One region of the Ferdinandcohnia sp. Marseille-Q9671 genome, then DNA from elsewhere that is predicted to be linked to it. Evidence: riboswitches for the same ligand, from Rfam matches in the RefSeq annotation. Region 1 holds a riboswitch; each other region holds the start of a gene.

Region 1 (5,981 bases):
CCCATAACCTGAGATTGAAATATAAATGAGTTTTGGGTTTATTTCTTTCAATGTTTCATAGTCTATGTGTAACTTTTTTGTCACTCCGGGACGGTAGTTTTCCACAAACACATCTGCTGTTTCAACTAACTTATAAAGAATGTCTCGCTGTTCTTCTTCTTTCAGATTCAAACACATTCCTCTTTTATTTCGGTTAACCATCATATACATATAGCTTTCTTCTTCGAAATAAGGTCCCATTTTACGAGTATCATCCCCGTTTGGGTACTTTTCAATCTTAATGACGTCTGCTCCCATGTCCCCGAGCACCATCGTACAATAGGGGCCTGCGAGGATTTGTGAAAGATCGAGAACCTTCATTCCTTCTAACGCTTGTTTCATATTCACATACCTCCTAATTTATGATTTTCTTAGTTTGATAGTAGGAAGGTCTTTAATGCTGGAAGCTCCAGCTAATGCGATGGATACCTTTGTATCTTGAATATAATTTCCGATCACCTTCTCAACACCCGCCTTACCTGCGGCTGCAAGACCATATACAAACGGCCTACCAATAAAGACCGCTTCTGCACCTAACGCAAGTGCCTTTACAACATCTGAGCCTCGACGGATGCCGCTATCAAACAGGACAGGGATATCCCCCTTTATCTCCTCTACTATTAGTGGCAAAGCATCAATTGCTGCTATCACGCCGTCCAGCTGCCTGCCTCCATGGTTAGAGACTATAATTCCATCTACACCTTGATCCACTGCTAATCTTGCATCTTCTGGACTGAGTATCCCTTTTAATAGAATTGGCAATGTAGTGTGTTCCTTTAACTCTGCTATGTGATTCCAATCTAAAGTAGGATGGAAAACATTATCTAAAATTCCTTGTACGATTGATTCCTGATCACGACTGTCAAGAGAGGCTAAAAACACAGGATCTTGTTCATAGTTTGCTTTACCATACCCAAGCTTTAGTGGAGAAAAGCGGTTTTTCATGTCCTCTTCTCTCCAACCTAACATAACAGTATCTACAGTAAGAACGATCGCTTCGTACCCCGCTGCTTCAGCACGTTTTACCATATTAAAGGAAACCTCTTTATTATTAGACCAATAGAGTTGGAACCATTTCGGGCTATCCCCTGATACCGCTGCAACATCCTCAATGGAGTAGCTTGCAACTGTACTAAGAACAAATGGCACCTTAAAGGTAGCTGCAGCCTTGGAAGTTGCTAATTCCCCTTCTTCATGCGCGAGCTTTTGCATTCCTACTGGAGCAAGTAAAAATGGATACGGATATGTCTTTCCAAACAAGTTTATACTTGTATCTACATTTGATACGTTACGTAAAACCCTTGGTACAAGAGAATATTTTGAAAATGAGTCAAGATTTTTTCGTAAGGTTTCCTCCCCACCCGCACCTGAACGAACATATCCAAAACCACCAACGGACATATTTTTTTGGGCTACTTGTTCAAGTTCTTCATAGGAAACTGGAAAATACTCCTCATTCACAATCTTTCCTATATAAGCATCCTTTACCTTTGATGTAGTCATAATAAGAGCCTTCTTTCCTTACATATTAAATGTAAAACTAATCTACTATTTAAAATTTGGTTTTCTTTTTTCTAAAAAGGCATTAATTCCTTCGATATAATCATCCGAATGGAACGATTCCAAAATAAGAGCCGAAAGATCTTCATCTTCCTCTGTCTCTCCATCCAATATGGCTCTAATAACTTGTTTCATCCCATTATTAGCCACTGAGGACCTTGAAGCAATAAGTTCGGCAAATGTAGTTGCTTTATCAAGAACCGAATCTCCAGGATATATATAATGAAGTAAGCCAATATCCTTGGCTTCACTTGCACTGATTAATTTACTTGTAAACAGGAGTTCTTTTGTTTTAGCTGGTCCAATTATATCCATAAGCCTTTTAGTACTCGCTAAGTTATAGACGATTCCTACTCGAGAGGCTGTGATACCAAATCGGCTGTCGTCTGATGCAAACCGAAAGTCACAAGCGTTCGCTAATTCAAGTCCACCGCCAATTGCAAACGAGCGAACAACTGCAATGGTTGGCTTTTTAAAACGTGTAAGTTTATCAATTCCTTCAAGCGCCTTATCATTGTAATGCTTTGCTTTCTCAACCGAAAAACGATTATCCATAAATTCACTTATATCTGCACCAGATGCAAAAGAAGTCTCATCGACACCTCTAACAAGTAGGACCTTAACGCTAGAATCATTTTCGACTTCCTCTAATAGCGTGGTTAACCTTTCAAACATGGCAAGTGTAAAAGCGTTGCGCTTTTCAGGTCGATTAATCACCAAAGTTGCTATGGCGCCATTCTGTTCAATATATAATTCATTTGACATAAAACCTCACCCCTTAAATACGTATTCAAAAAGGAGGATGAAAAGGACCGCGTTGACAAGAACGCCACGTCCTGTGGCAATGTCGACACTAGCACATCCTGTGCGTCGAAAGTTTGAGGCGGCGAAGCTCCCGCGTACCGGAGCGTATGCAATTAATACGTGAGGAGCGGAAAGGCAAGCCAACGAGCTTCCGCAGGATGTGGTGACTTCGACGTTCGACACAGGACGTGTCGGTATTTAGTCGAAGATCCTATACTGATGTGCCATTTTCACCGGACCTTTTGAACACCCTCTCTAATCCTTCTTCAAGTTTGCTGCAAGTTTATTACCAATTGTCTGGATAGACTGAACAAGGACAATTAGGATAAATACAGTGGCATACATGACATCCACTTCGTAACGGAGGTGACCAAAGCGATATGCAAGGTCCCCAAGTCCTCCAGCCCCTACAAGTCCAGCCATTGCAGTTGCTCCTATTAAACTGACTGTTGCAATTGTTAGCCCTAGTATAATAGACGGCCTTGCTTCTCTTAGCATGACATTCCAAATAATTTTTCTGGTTTTAATTCCCATTGCTTGATAGGCTTCGACTACACCTGCATCAACCTCGAGTAAAGCGGATTCCATTAATCTCGAAATATAAGGGGCCGTATAAATTACTAACGGAACGATAACCCCTTTTACCCCAATCGTTGTCCCAACAATTAGTTTTGTAAATGGAAGAATGAAAAATAATAGAATAATAAATGGTACAGATCGGATAATATTTATCACTAAATTAAGAGCTTCATAGACCCATTTATTTTCCAATGATTGTCCTGGTCGAGTTAATACGAGGAAAATTCCGAGTGGGATTCCAATAAGTACTGAAAATAATAAGGAGATTCCTACCATCTGGAAGGTTTCCACTACTGACTTTCCAATAACGGGTAACCATTCTGTAAATTCTGCAAATCGATTCATGTCTTTTATCCCTCCAGATTCTCAATCCCGACTCCATTTTCCTTTAAAAATTGAAGTGAAGAGTCGATCTCACTTTGTTCTCCCATTAAATGAACAACTAAATTTCCAACAATACCATTTTTCAGTTCAATAATATTTGCTGTTAAAATGTTTGGTTTAATAGCAAACTTCTTACTCACTGTTGCTAATAGCGGCTGACCAGTGGACTCTCCTACAAATGTGAGTCGTGTAACTGCCCCAGACACCTTTAACTGTTTAATAAGAGAATCGGAAAGTTTTCGTTGTGCGATTGTATTTAAAAACTTCTTTGATGTTTCATGTTTTGGGTTTGTGAATAACTCAATTGCTGTATTTTGTTCAACAACTTTGCCATTCTCCATCACATATACATAGTCACATATTTTTTGAATCACATGCATTTCATGAGTAATCAATAATATTGTAATTCCAAGTTCTTTATTGATTTTTAAAAGTAATTCCAATATGGAGTCTGTTGTCTCAGGATCTAGAGCACTTGTTGCTTCATCACTTAACAACACTTCAGGCTCCTGTGATAGAGCTCTTGCAATGGCAACCCGCTGTTTCTGTCCGCCTGATAATTGACTCGGAAAGGAATTTGCTTTATCTGATAATCCAACAATCTCGAGGTATTTCTCAACTCGCTTAGCCACCTCTTCTTTCGGCACATCCTGCAATTTCAGTGGAATTGCAATGTTGTCATACACGGTTGCTGTTTTAAGCAGATTAAATCCTTGGAAGATCATCCCGATTTTTTTTCTAGTTTCACGAAGATTTTCTTTTGAAAAAGAAGTCGTTTCCTTACCGTTTATATACACTTTTCCACTAGTAGGTCTTTCAAGTAAATTCACACAACGAATTAGCGTACTTTTTCCGGCTCCACTATATCCAATTACACCATGTATGCCGCCCTTCTCTACATGAATGCTCACATTTTTCACGGCTTCAACTTTCCCTTTTTTCGATACAAATTCCTTTGATATGTTTTCTAATACAATCATGGTGTCACTTCCTCTCCTATAAGCTCTAAACCATATAGCATTGCGCCATATGGTTTAGAAATTTTCTTATCAAATCCTATTATTCATCCCAGCTAGGGATAACTGATCCCTTGTATTGCTCCTCGATAAATTTCTTAACCTCATCTGATTGGTACGCTTTTCTTAATTTTTCTAGTACCTTATCATCCTTATTTTCTTCACGTACGACTAGATAGTTTACATAAGGTGAATCCGTTGTTTCTAATGCAATTGAATCCTCTTTTGGATTTAATCCCGCGCCAAGTGCAAAGTTCGTGTTGATGGCGGCAGCGTCTAATTCACCTAATTGTTTCGGAATTTGCGCAGCATCTAACTCAATAAATTCGATTTCTTTTGGATTCTCTTCCAAATCATAAATCGTTGCATTTTCCTTTACATCTTCTTTAACTTTGATTAATCCAGCACTTTCAAAAACGAATAATGCTCTTGATCCATTTGTTGGGTCATTTGGAAGTCCAACCTTTGCACCTTTTGGTAGGTCTTCTAGGCTTTCGTATTTATCTGAGTACACACCCATTGGATTTAATATTGTTTTTCCAACTGTAACTAATTTAGTACCGTGATCCGCATTGAATTTTTCTAAGAATGGTAAATGCTGATAGCTATTTACATCTAAATTTCCTTCATCTAACGCAGTGTTAGGCATTACATAATCAGAGAACACCTTTAATTCAAGCTCTAGGCCATCCTTTGCAGCAACTTCTGCTACCTTCTCCACGATTTCTTCATGTGGTCCAGCAGTAACTCCAATAAGTAGTTTCTTGCTATCTAATTCACTTGAAGCCTCTTCTCCCCCACACGCTGCTAATACACCAACCAATAGTAACAATGATAAAAAGATTGCAATTTTTTTCATTTTGTTTTCCCCCTAGTTTGTTTGTAAGTTGATTTGAAATTCTTATCAGATAAACAAAAAGCCCCTCTTTCAAAAGAAAGAGAGGCATGTGAGCATACGAAAATGTTCGTCCCCCCTTATCTTTCAAAACACAAATGTTTTGCTGGAATTAGCACCTTTTCATGTCGATACATGAACGGTTGCCGAGCTTCATCGGGCCAGTCCCTCCGCTACTCTTGATAAGAGAATTTCAAATATGAAGTTTTTTAACTTTATAGTTTTTAAATTTACAGGATAATGTTATGATTGTCAATAATTTTTGAAACATTTTAATTGTTACACTATTATTTTATTAGAATAATAGTACGAGCACAAAAAAAGGAGATTAAGATCTAATGAATGGGAATGTGAGAGCAAATTACGCAGTAGGAAATACAGGCAAAACGGTAACTGCTAGATTATTACCAGGTACAGATTTACTAACCGGAATCGAGGAACTTTGTAAGAAGACAGACATAACATACGCTTCAATTGTTACTTGTTTTGGCAGCTTTCGAAAAGCAGGATATTTCTATTTAGTTCCAAAGCCCGAGAGCAAGGCTGGTGCTGGATATGGAGAATTAACTACTATAGAAGGACCCGTCGAGTTTCTAAATGGTACTGGGATTGTATGTATGCGAGATGGGATTTACGAGACACATTTGCATGGTACATTTTGTGATAAGGAAGGAAAGGTATATGGTGGACATATGGTCAAAGGG
Region 2 (5,981 bases), on a different contig from region 1:
GGTCATTTTGTAGATCACGGATCGATTCAATACCCACCGATAGACGAACTAAATCTTCAGAAACGCCTGTGAGAAGGAGCTCTTCTGCACTTAATTGCTGGTGTGTTGTAGAAGCCGGATGGATAATTAAAGACTTAGCATCACCTACATTAGCGACATGTGACCATAGTGCTACGTTATCAATTACCTTTCTCCCTGCATCTCTTCCACCTTTAATTCCAAAGTTAACGATTGAACCTGAACCATTTTTTAAATATTTCTTTGCGAGGTCATAGGATGGATGATCCTCTAGACCTGGATACGATACCCACTCGACTGCTGGATGATTTTTTAAATAGGTTGCTAGTTCTACTGCATTTTGGTTATGTTTTTCAATCCGTAAATGAAGTGTTTCAAGTCCTTGTAGCAAATAAAAAGCATTTTGCGGACTTAAGCATGAGCCAAAATCACGTAGAAGCTGTACACGAAGCTTTTGACTAAATGCTAATGTTCCAAAATCGAATGCATATCTTACACCGTTATAGCTCCTATCTGGTTCTGTAAATCCTGGGAACTTTGGATTATTCCAATTAAAACGACCTCCATCTACTACAAGACCGCCAATTGTTGTACCATGTCCACCAATCCATTTTGTCGCGGAGTGAATCACGATATCTGCACCCCATGTAATGGGTTTACAAATATATGGAGAAGCAAATGTATTGTCAATGATGAGTGGAATCTCCGCTTCATGTGCTACAGCTGCTACAGCTTCTACATCTAGTACCTGCAGACTTGGGTTTCCAATAATTTCAGCAAATACTGCTTTCGTATTCGGGGTAATTGCTTTTCTAAAATTCTCAGGATCCTTCGAATCTACAAAGTGCACCTTAATACCGTATTTGGGTAGTGTTGTAGAAAATAGGTTGTAAGTACCTCCATATAGATTTGTAGCGGCAACAATTTCATCACCAGCTTCCGCAATGTTCATAATTGCTAACGCGATGGCTGCCATACCTGAGGAAGTTGCAACTGCTGCGACACCATCTTCCAAAAGGGCAATTCTTTTTTCCAATACATCTACGGTTGGATTTCCGATTCTTGAATAGATATTCCCTGGTTCATCAAGTGCAAATAAACTCCTTGCATGTTCGGAATTGTGGAAAACATACGAACTCGTTTGATAAATCGGCACTGTTCTAGATCCAGTCGTTGGATCTGGCGACTGTCCCCCATGTAATAATAGTGTCTCTAAGTCATAGCTTTCGAATTGTTCAGTCATATGTATACCTCCAGTATTTTTATATGAAAACTAGGAATAATACTAATGCAACTCCAATCTTTCACATCCAGTAAATTAAAAAAAGCCCTCTTCAGAAAGAAGAGGGCTTAATCCTCCTCTTATCTGCCAGGTATTTCTACCTGCTGGAATTAGCACCTTTTCAAGAATAATCTTGAAGGTTGCCGGGTTTCGTAGGGCCATGTCCCTCCACCGCTCTGGATAAGAGTCCTTTATTAAATTAATACGTTCCTGTTTTGCTTCATAAAAGGATTATAGTATGGGGAAAAACCAATGTCAAACACTTTTTAAATATTATACCTTATTTGAATTTTTATTTAGATTCTTACTTTCCCTCTAAACCCTATGTATGTACCTGTAAAATAAGACCTAAAATCTATTTATGTCTTTTTTGTGAAGCCTATTGCTTTTCTTGCAAATCCGATGTATATTAAGAGTGTAGAAAGTTAGTGAAAAACTTCACAAACTAACTACAACAAGCTGGCAGCTCAAGCAATTATATTTTTTTACAATGCTTTGTGAAAAACTTCACAAATATATGATAAGGGGAGATTAAAATGAGAGAATTTTTAAAAGGACCTAAAATGGCAGTTATATGGACAGTATTACGAATTTGGTTAGGTATTCAATGGCTAAATGCTGGTTTTCATAAATTAACAGATGGATTTGATGCAGGTGGCTTCCTACAAGGTGCACTAGCTAAAGCTGGTGGCGATCACCCTGCAGTAGCAGGCTGGTACGCAACATTCCTTGAAGGCTTTGCAGTACCGAATGTAGAAATATTCAACGTACTCATTCCTTGGGGCGAAGTACTAGTTGGTCTTGGACTGATTCTAGGAGCTGCAACTATCCCAGCATTACTAGCAGGTGCATTCATGAACCTAAACTTCCTACTTGCGGGAACTGTAAGCACAAACCCAGTACTTTACACAGTTGCAATGATTCTACTATTTGCAGGCGCTGCTACTTACTACTTCGGTGTAGACAGATTCGCAGTTCCTTATTTAACTAAGTTCATGAACGAGAAAAAAGGCACAAAAACAGCAGCGAAAGTTGCGTAACTACTACTAAAAAGTGTTCCTCACAACGAGGAACACTTTTTTATTTATTCATCATCAATCTCGCCGTCACCGATTTCATCTTCTTCTTCGATTTCTTCAATCTGTTCGCCTTCTTCAGGCATTTCGTCGTCACCACAGCCCACTAACGAGAACATAGGAACTGCTAAAAACAAAAGCATTAAGAACTTTTTCATCACTGAAAACCTCCTTTCTTCTAGACTTTCCATTCACAAAAGAAATATGTAAACTAGTGTAAGGGAACACTAATATCTCTAATAAGGAGGAGACCAATCATGCGAAAAATAAAACTAGGAACCAGCTCATTACAGGTACCAGTTATAGCAGTAGGCTGTATGAGAATTAAATCATTAGAAAAAAAGGATGCGGAACAATTTGTTCAATCTGCATTAGAACAAGGAGCAAACTTTTTTGACCATGCCGATATTTATGGCGGTGGGGCTTGCGAGGAAATATTTGCAGATGCGATACATATGAACGATGATATTCGAGAAAGTATAATCCTTCAGTCAAAATGCGGAATTCGTAAGGGAATGTTTGATTTTTCAAAAGAACATATTTTGCACTCTGTTGACGGGATCTTAAAACGACTCAACACCGACTACCTCGATGTATTATTATTACACCGTCCTGATGCTCTTGTAGAACCCGAAGAGGTAGCTGAGGCATTTGATAGATTGGAATCGTCAGGCAAGGTGCGTCACTTTGGTGTTTCCAACCAAAATCCAATGCAAATTCAGTTATTACAGAAATTTGTAAAGCAACCGATTGTAGCAAATCAGTTGCAGCTTAGTATTACGAATTCACATATGATATCAAATGGCATCAATGTAAATATGCAAAATGACTCTGCCATTAATCGCGATGGAAGTGTTCTTGATTTTTGTAGACTGCATGACATTACAATACAACCTTGGTCGCCATTCCAATTTGGTTTCTTTGAGGGTGTTTTCCTCGGAAATGAAAAGTTCCCAGAATTAAATAAAAAAATGGATGAGATTGCAGAGAAATATGGAGTAACCAATACTACTATTGCGATTGCATGGATATTGCGACATCCCGCAAATATGCAACCTGTGACTGGTACGATGAATATTGACCGTTTAAAGGATTGTATAAAAGCAAGCGAAGTTAACCTAACCCGCGAAGAATGGTATGAGATCTATCAAGCTGCTGGTAATGTACTCCCATAAAAATAAGGACAAGTGCAAACTTGTCCTTGGTTTTTTATTCGGTAAAACCCGTTGCAATAACTGTCACGATAATTTCATCTTTTAAATTATCATTAATTACGGATCCAAAAATCATATTTAAGTCCTCGTGAGTCGTAGAAGCAATCACATCAGCAGCCTCTTGAATTTCAAAAAGGCTTAGGTTACGTCCTCCTGTAATATTTAAAATAACACCACGTGCACCACTGATTGAGGTTTCAAGCAATGGACTATTGATTGCTTTATGTGCTGCTTCAACTGCACGTCCGTCACCCTTCGCAATTCCAATTCCCATAAGAGCAGTTCCTTTATGGGACATTACTGTTTTAACATCTGCAAAGTCAAGATTGATTAAACCTGGTACAGCAATGAGGTCAGAAATACCCTGTACGCCTCGTAGAAGAACATTATCTGCTTCTCGAAACGCTTCAAGCATCGGTGTCCGTTTATCCACGATTTCTAGTAAGCGTTCATTTGGAATAATGATTAGGGTATCGACAGCTTCTTTCATGGCATCAATGCCTGCATCTGCATTTACTGCTCTCTTTCGTCCTTCGAAACGAAACGGTCGAGTAACCACACCGATTGTTAAGGATCCTAGCTTCTTAGCAATTCTTGCTATTTCTGGCGCTGCCCCTGTTCCTGTTCCACCACCCATTCCAGCAGTAACAAAGACCATATCCGCTCCTCTAAGAGCCTCCTCTATTTCTCGCTCACTTTCTTCCACAGCTCTCATACCAATTTGGGGATTTGCACCTGCTCCAAGTCCTCTTGTTAATGATGCACCGATTTGAATCGTTATTTCTGCTTTTGACTGATTAAGAGCCTGTCCATCTGTATTTACTGCGATGAACTCAACGCCTTCGACACCTGCCTCTATCATCCGGTTCACGGCATTATTCCCACCACCGCCAACACCTATTACCTTAATTTTCGCAAACTGATCTATGTATGTATCCAATTCTAACATGACTTTTCCTCCTAACCGCCCATTGCCCCTATACGTAAAGACAATCGAGTGTATACTATATCCTTCGTAGTACTACTTCTCTTTTTGTCACTGATTTCCTTTATTAATTAAGAAAAGAACTTTTCCATACTGCTGTAAGCATAATATTGAGTTAGTTTTACAAACTAATACAAAGAACAAAAGAAAGGGACACAATCATGAAAAAATGGATTTCTCTTACGATATGCATGCTCTTTATTGTATTCCTGTTGGATATACCAGCTCAGGCGGCCAATACGAGTCCAAACAATATCTATGTTATTGAGGCAGGCGATACATTGCCCGGAATTGCTGAAAAGTTTAAAACGACTACAGTTGAGTTAAAAAAGACAAACGGATTACAATCTGATTTATTAGTAGTCGGGCAAAAGGTACGGGTACCCATTACATATGAAGTATCAACCGGGGATTCTTTACAAAAGATTGCCGCAATGTTCGATTCATCACCAGAGCATATCAAATCAACTAACAAACTTTCTACTTCACAAGTATATCCAGGGCAAATCCTTAGAATCACACCAAAGGAATTGAGTATACAGGGTGAACATATTCTAATGACAAAGGACGAGTTTAAAGATTGGCTTCTGAATAACAAATTTAAACGAAAAATCAGCCTGATTCAACAGCACCACACGTGGATTCCATCATACGACCGATTTAATGGTACGAATCATTTTCAGTTGTTAAAGGGGATGGAGAATTACCATAAAAACAAAATGGGTTGGAAACATATCGCACAAAACATCACGACTTTTCCTGATGGAAAAATTGCGGTTTCAAGGCCTTTTAACATTGCTCCTGAAGGAACGATTGGAAAAAGGGCCAATTCTGTAGGTATCGCTATTGAGCACATTGGAAATTTTGACATCGGCAAGGATGTCATGACAAAAGAACAAAAGGATACCATTGTGTTTGTGAATGCCCTACTTAGCCTTAAGTTTGGATTAACACCTTCAATTGATACAATCACTTATCATCACTGGTGGGATTTAAAAACAGGGGCAAGGGTACTTGATAAAGGCCCTGATTATAATGTAAAAACATGTCCTGGAACAGGCTTTTTCGGTGGGAATTCAACTACGAGTGCACAAAAGCACTTCTATCCACTCATAAAAAGCAAAATGGAGGAATTACAAAAAGAACTACAACAATGAATGAACGGTAGCCATCAGGCTACCGCTTTTTCTTGTTTATCGAACCATGACATTTTCCTTCTGAAAATATTCAGGATTCTGCAATTTAAAATCATACATATGTTGAATTCCTTTTGTTACATGTTCATTCGTTATGGCTTCAGCAGCTTCTGCATCTTTCCTTTTTAAGGCATCGTAAATCGACCTATGTTCATCTAGTATAGCTTCCCACATGCAGGGTTCAGCTGTTATCAAACGTAACATTCTCAC
Region 3 (5,981 bases), on a different contig from region 1:
TGCCTCATCGGTTGTTCTAAATAAAAGATCCTCCGCCAATTGAATCTCTTCTTTTGAAATTGAGGCAAACCGCTCTAGTTTCTCGGTATTCACAATCGCGTAATCAAGGCCCGCCTGTGTACAGTGGTAGAGAAAGACGGAGTTCAGGACTTCACGCCCGACTGGTGGTAGCCCAAAGGATACATTACTCACGCCAAGAATGGCTTGGACCTCAGGGAATCTTTCTTTTATCAACCGAATCCCTTCAACGGTTGCTTTTGCTGAGCCAATGTATTGCTCATCCCCCGTTCCAACCGGGAAGACCAATGGGTCAAAAATGAGATCCTGTGGCTTCATCTTATATTTATTCACGAGGATGTCATAGGAACGCTCGGCAATTTCCAACTTTCGTTCAGCGGTAACACCCATCCCTTCCTCATCAATTGTCCCGACAACAGCTGCAGCACCATAAAGATGGATCAATGGAACAACCGCTTCAAAGCGCTCTTCCCCATCCTCAAGGTTAATGGAATTGATAATCGCTTTTCCTTGCGAATATTTAAGTGCCCTTTCGATGACCTTCTCGTCTGTTGAGTCAATAACAAGAGGCACCTTGACCTTTTTCACAACTTCTTTTATAAAGTTCTCCATATCAGTAATCTCTTCACGGTCTGGGTCAGCAAGACAAAGGTCGATTACATGAGCCCCACCCTTCACTTGGGCACGTGCAATTTCGGCTGCCTCTTCAATTTTTCCTTCTTTAATTAACCGTTTGAATTTACGAGAGCCGATGACATTTGTCCGCTCTCCAACCATGATTGGTCGAAGTCTCGGATCATCATAAATAAATGGTTCAATTCCGGATACCATATGCAGGGAGTGTGACTTCATTTCCCTTGGCTGATGCTGTTTCATCTCCTTTGCAATGGCGCGAATATGCTCTGGTGTTGTTCCACAGCAGCCGCCAACGATATTCAGCCAGCCCTGTGCTGCAAACTCCCCAAGCTTCTTCGCAAGCATATCGGGTGTTTCATGATAATTTCCTTCCTCATCCGGCAGCCCCGCATTCGGATAACAGCTAACAGCCGCCTGTGCCAGCCCAGACAGAGAGCGAATATGGTCCTGCATGAATTCCGGTCCGGTGGCGCAATTCAATCCAACGGCTAGAGGATTCATATGCTCAATTGAAATGTAAAAGGAATCAATCGTCTGACCCGCAAGCGTTGTACCCATTGGTTCAATCGTACCGGAAACGATAAGCGGTATGATTTTTCCAGTTTGTTCAAAGGCTTTCTGCATGCCAATATAGGCCGCCTTCACATTCAGCAAGTCCTGACTTGTTTCTAAAAGTAAAAGATCCACGCCACCATCAATCAATCCGATTGTTTGCTCCTCGTAGCTGGCGGATAATTCATCAAAGGTAGCCCCCCCTGTCACACTCAGTGTTTTCGTGGTCGGTCCGATTGAACCTGCGACATACCGTGGCCAAGCCTCAGTGGACAATTTTTCCGCTTCCTTGACAGCAAGGTGTGCCGCGATTTTATTAATTTCATAGGCTTTGTACCCGATATTATATTCATTCAGGACGAGATTTGTCGCGCCAAAGGTATTGGTTTCAATGATATCGGCACCAGCTTCTAAATACTCGCGGTGAATTCTAGAAAGCACCTCAGGCGCTGTTAACACGAGATGTTCATTACAGCCATCATATTCCTCACCGCCAAAATCCTCAGGTGTCAGCCCCGCATTTTGAAGCATCGTCCCCATCGCACCATCCATGATAAGGATTCGTTTGTTGATTTGTTCACTAATTGGTTGTTTTGGCATAGTTGTTCCCCCTTATATCCTTTGCACGCTGACGGGCATATTGTGCCAACTCAACCGTCAGTTCATAGCGTAAAAATGGTGTAATTAAATAGATTCCATTGAATAAATCCAAAGTAGCATCAATGAGTGATTTGGTAATTTCAATCCCTTCTGCGGCCGACTGGACCGGGTCATTTTGTAAAAAGGCCATCCGTTCTCGGATACTATCGGCAATTTTGATTCCCGGTACTTCATTGTGTAAGAACTCTGCATTTTTACTATTTAAAAGTGGCATCAAACCGATGTAAATTGGTGCTTCTAAGTGTTTCGTATGTTCATAGATTTCAAGCAGCCTTTCCTCTGAAAAAACCGGTTGAGAGATGAAATAATCGGCCCCACAAGCAACCTTTTTTTCCAGCCTTTTTACCGCATTTTCTAATGATTTTACATTTGGATTAAAGGCACCTGCAATGCTAAATGCCGTCCTTGCCCCTAAGTCTTTTCCAGAATAGGACAGGCCTTGATTAAGTTGTTTGATCATTTGAATTAATTCAAATGAAGCCATATCATACACTGATGAAGCCCCAGGAAAATCACCGACGCGAGCAGGGTCTCCAGTAATTGCAAGCACATCATGTAAGCCGAGCGTATGCAGGCCCATGAGATGGGATTGCAAACCAATCAGATTCCGGTCTCGACAAGCGATATGAATGAGCGGCCTCATGCCGGAATCCCTTTTTAAAAGATAGCCAAGGGAGTCATTTGCGATTCTGACCTGGGCAAGAGAGTTATCCGCTAATGTGACCGCATCTATGCCCGCATTCTTAAGGGCACGTGCCCCTTCAAAGAATTTTGTCGTATCGAGCTTCCGTGGTGGGTCTAATTCGACAATCACGGATGGTCGTTCCTTCACAATTTCCTGGAGTGGCGGGAAGCTCCTTTTTCCTGCAAAATCGGATACGACAACTTGCGTTGGTGTTGCTTTCACTGTTTTTTCGGTAATTGGTGGGCAGTTAAGTAGAGATGTGGCAAAAGCTCGGATATGCTCAGGTGTTGTGCCACAGCATCCGCCAAGCAGCCGGACCCCTTGCTTTCGGAATTCAAGGGCTGCTCTTTCAAAATAGTCGGCATCTCCTCCATAATAGAATTTCCCGTCCGTATAAGCCGGCAGACTGGCATTCGGATAGGCAGAGAGGTAGGCATGCTTTGGTAGCTCAATTTGTTCAAGCGCCGTCAGCATATGGTGCGGCCCCAACCGACAATTCAGTCCGACGACATCTGCCCCAAGTCCTTCCAGTCTCTTGATTGCCTCATTTACTGGGGTGGATTCCTGCAAGATGCCAGGTTCCTGATGGGACACTTGGGCAATAATCGGCAGCTTCGTTTCCTTTCTCGCAATTGTCAGGACGGTTTCAAGTTCCTCAAGATCCCAGAACGTCTCGAGTATCAGCCCGTCTACTCCTTCTAGCAAAAGACAATAGAGCTGCTCCCGAAAGCTTCGCTTGATTTCGTCTAGCTTAATTGAACTAGCTTTCACTCCTCGGTTCCCGCCCAATGTCCCCAACACATAGACCTGTTTTTGATACTGATTTGAATTTTCATTTTGTGCTTGCAAAGCTTTTTTGGCATGACGTACTGCAGCGCTGTTGATGCTTTTCACACTGTCCTCAAGGCCATATCTGCCAAGCTTCAAATAATTCGCTGCATATGTATTGGTTTGAATCACATCTGCCCCCGCTTCGATATAGGCCCTATGAATGTTCTGGATTTGTTCTGGCTGCGACAGATTCAGTTCCTCGAAACAACTACCAGCGCCATAGGAGTAAAGCAGCGTCCCCATCGCTCCATCGCCAATCACAATTTGTGTCTCAAATTTTTTTAATAAGCTCATTGTCACTCTCCTTGTCATCATCAAAACTCTCAAATAAAAACAAAAAAGCCTTCTATTAAGAAGAAGACTTTTGTAAGTGAAATCACATTATCTTTCTCCTTATCTTGCAAATGAAAAATCACTCGCAGGAATTAGCACCTTTTCAATGGACAAAGCATTGAAGGTTGCTGAGGTGTCATCGGGCCTTTCCCTCAACCTCTCTCGATAAGAAACCGAAATATTTTACATTTTCTAAAATTTACTACAACTTGCCATAAGTGTCAAGTTCAATGATATTGTAAAAAATGATTGTCTATCAAAAAATGGCATGATATAATTTTGCTACATTCAAAATTCATACGGGGTTGTAGCTCAGGGGGAGAGCATTTGCCTGGCAGGCAAAGGGTCGTGGGTTCGATTCCCATCAACTCCATTTACAAAAAGCCATTTCTAGTTAAAGCTAGAAGTGGCTTTTTTCTTTCTATAAAATATACATAGCATGATTAGTAGAGTTAAACAATAATCCAAGCACAGTCGATAGGATTAGAAGTAGCTGTTGTAACACGAGTGGTCGAGTGACTTAACACCATAATTTTATTACAAATATAGATTGTCCCATAATGGTATCTGAAACAAGGAGTGATTGAATATGCAAAAAATAATGATTGTTGAGGATGATCCTAAAATTGCAGAACACTTGAAAACACATATTGAAAAATATAGCTACGATGTGACGTGCGTGATTGATTTTGAACATGTAACAAATACATTTAATGATATAAAACCAGATCTGGTTCTTTTAGACATTAATTTACCAAGTTTTGATGGGTATTATTGGTGCAGGCAGATTCGGAAAGAGTCAGTGTGCCCCGTGATTTTTATCTCGGCAAGGATTGGGGAAATGGATCAGGTGATGGCATTAGAAAATGGTGGAGATGATTATATTACCAAGCCATTTAGTTCGGAAATTGTTATGGCCAAAATCCGTAGCCAATTGCGCCGTGCTTATGGCGAATATGCCACAAGACATGAAGATCGGGTATTAGAAAATGCTGGTCTTACATTCTTTCCAGAAAGGATGGAGTTGATCTTTGGCAAAAAAACCATCTCCTTATCAAAGAAAGAAGCAGATATTATCGAAAGCTTGATGGAACGATATCCTCGGGTGGCTGGTCGTGAAGACTTACTTGAGAAACTTTGGGATGACCAAAGCTATGTCGATGAAAATACATTGAATGTGAATATCACGAGGGTTCGGAAAAAATTTCAGGAAATTGGATTACAAGATGCAGTGGAAACAGTCAGAGGGGCTGGGTATCGGTTAAACGTTTCATGGAAGGAAGATAAGGCATGAGATTGTTTTTTAAGGAATATTCCTTACTGATTATTGTACAGGCTGTTCAAATGCTCGTCATCCTTTCAATCTTCTGGTTTGATGGATATCGAGATATCCATCTATTTTTTTACGTAATTTTTCTCAATTTTTTCATTCTTGGTTGCTATCTACTTTATTATTATTTATCACGTCGGAAGTTGTACCAGCGCTTGAATCAGCCGCTAGAATCACTAGATGACAGCTTTCAAAAAACAGATGATACGCCGGTTTCTATTGCTTTTGATCAAGTATTGCGTAACCAATACAAGCTTTTTCAAAGTCAATTAGAATCAGTAGAAAAAGAGCAGGAGGAGCATCGAAAGTTTATGGATCAATGGGTTCATCAGATGAAAACCCCTTTGTCGGTTATAGAACTCACTGCCCAAAATTTAGATGAACCTGAGTCCTCCAGCATCCGAGAAGAGACCGAGCGGATGCAAACGGGCTTGAACACGGTCCTCTATATTGCACGGCTAAAAACGATTGAGCAGGATTTTCATATTAAGCCGGTGAATCTCGCGAAATTGGTAGATGAAGTGAACGGAGAGAATAAACGATTTTATATTCGCAACAAAGTCTATCCTAAGCTAGAAGTGGAAAAGGAAGGATTGACGGTGGAGACCGATGAAAAGTGGCTTTTTTTTATCCTCTCTCAGCTTATCAATAATGCCGTTAAATATTCTTCCGGAACCAGTAATCGGATTGTTATTTCCATTTATGAAAGAGGGAAAGAAGCCATCCTAGAGGTAAAAGACTTTGGAATTGGCATTCCTGATGCGGATCAACGGCGGATATTTGATCCCTTTTATACCGGGGAAAATGGCAGGAAATTTAGAGAATCCACGGGTATGGGGCTGTATTTGACGAAGGAGACACTAGACACCCTCGGGCACCGGATTGAAATGGAGTCAGAGTTTGGTAAAGGTACAACCTTCCGCATCATTTTTACAG

Evidence for each region. Region 1 has a riboswitch for S-adenosylmethionine ahead of ACWNMY_RS12150 (MetQ/NlpA family ABC transporter substrate-binding protein). Riboswitches for the same ligand answer to the same signal wherever they lie in the genome.
Region 2: linked by a shared signal. The riboswitch ahead of ACWNMY_RS10660 (PLP-dependent aspartate aminotransferase family protein) and the one ahead of ACWNMY_RS12150 (MetQ/NlpA family ABC transporter substrate-binding protein) in region 1 are both predicted to bind S-adenosylmethionine.
Region 3: linked by a shared signal. The riboswitch ahead of ACWNMY_RS06180 (bifunctional homocysteine S-methyltransferase/methylenetetrahydrofolate reductase) and the one ahead of ACWNMY_RS12150 (MetQ/NlpA family ABC transporter substrate-binding protein) in region 1 are both predicted to bind S-adenosylmethionine.

Annotation. Positions count from the first base shown of each region.
Region 1 is NZ_CDRJTA010000002.1:95,526-101,506, reverse strand. It holds gene ACWNMY_RS12175 (CaiB/BaiF CoA transferase family protein) at 1-381, opposite strand, end outside; gene ACWNMY_RS12170 (alpha-hydroxy acid oxidase) at 400-1,542, opposite strand; gene ACWNMY_RS12165 (enoyl-CoA hydratase/isomerase family protein) at 1,588-2,364, opposite strand; gene ACWNMY_RS12160 (methionine ABC transporter permease) at 2,659-3,327, opposite strand; gene ACWNMY_RS12155 (methionine ABC transporter ATP-binding protein) at 3,333-4,346, opposite strand; gene ACWNMY_RS12150 (MetQ/NlpA family ABC transporter substrate-binding protein) at 4,426-5,241, opposite strand; SAM riboswitch class I at 5,355-5,466, opposite strand; gene ACWNMY_RS12145 (PPC domain-containing DNA-binding protein) at 5,616-5,981, shown strand, end outside.
Region 2 is NZ_CDRJTA010000001.1:2,156,742-2,162,722, forward strand. It holds gene ACWNMY_RS10660 (PLP-dependent aspartate aminotransferase family protein) at 1-1,261, opposite strand, end outside; SAM riboswitch class I at 1,378-1,487, opposite strand; gene ACWNMY_RS10665 (DoxX family membrane protein) at 1,837-2,340, shown strand; gene ACWNMY_RS10670 (hypothetical protein) at 2,385-2,534, opposite strand; gene ACWNMY_RS10675 (aldo/keto reductase) at 2,634-3,551, shown strand; partial or broken gene ftsZ (cell division protein FtsZ) at 3,589-4,539, opposite strand; gene ACWNMY_RS10685 (LysM peptidoglycan-binding domain-containing protein) at 4,737-5,732, shown strand; gene ACWNMY_RS10690 (GntR family transcriptional regulator) at 5,769-5,981, opposite strand, start outside.
Region 3 is NZ_CDRJTA010000001.1:1,198,556-1,204,536, forward strand. It holds gene metH (methionine synthase) at 1-1,806, opposite strand, end outside; gene ACWNMY_RS06180 (bifunctional homocysteine S-methyltransferase/methylenetetrahydrofolate reductase) at 1,787-3,676, opposite strand; SAM riboswitch class I at 3,773-3,887, opposite strand; tRNA gene ACWNMY_RS06185 (tRNA-Ala) at 4,017-4,088, shown strand; gene ACWNMY_RS06190 (response regulator transcription factor) at 4,305-5,009, shown strand; gene ACWNMY_RS06195 (sensor histidine kinase) at 5,006-5,981, shown strand, end outside.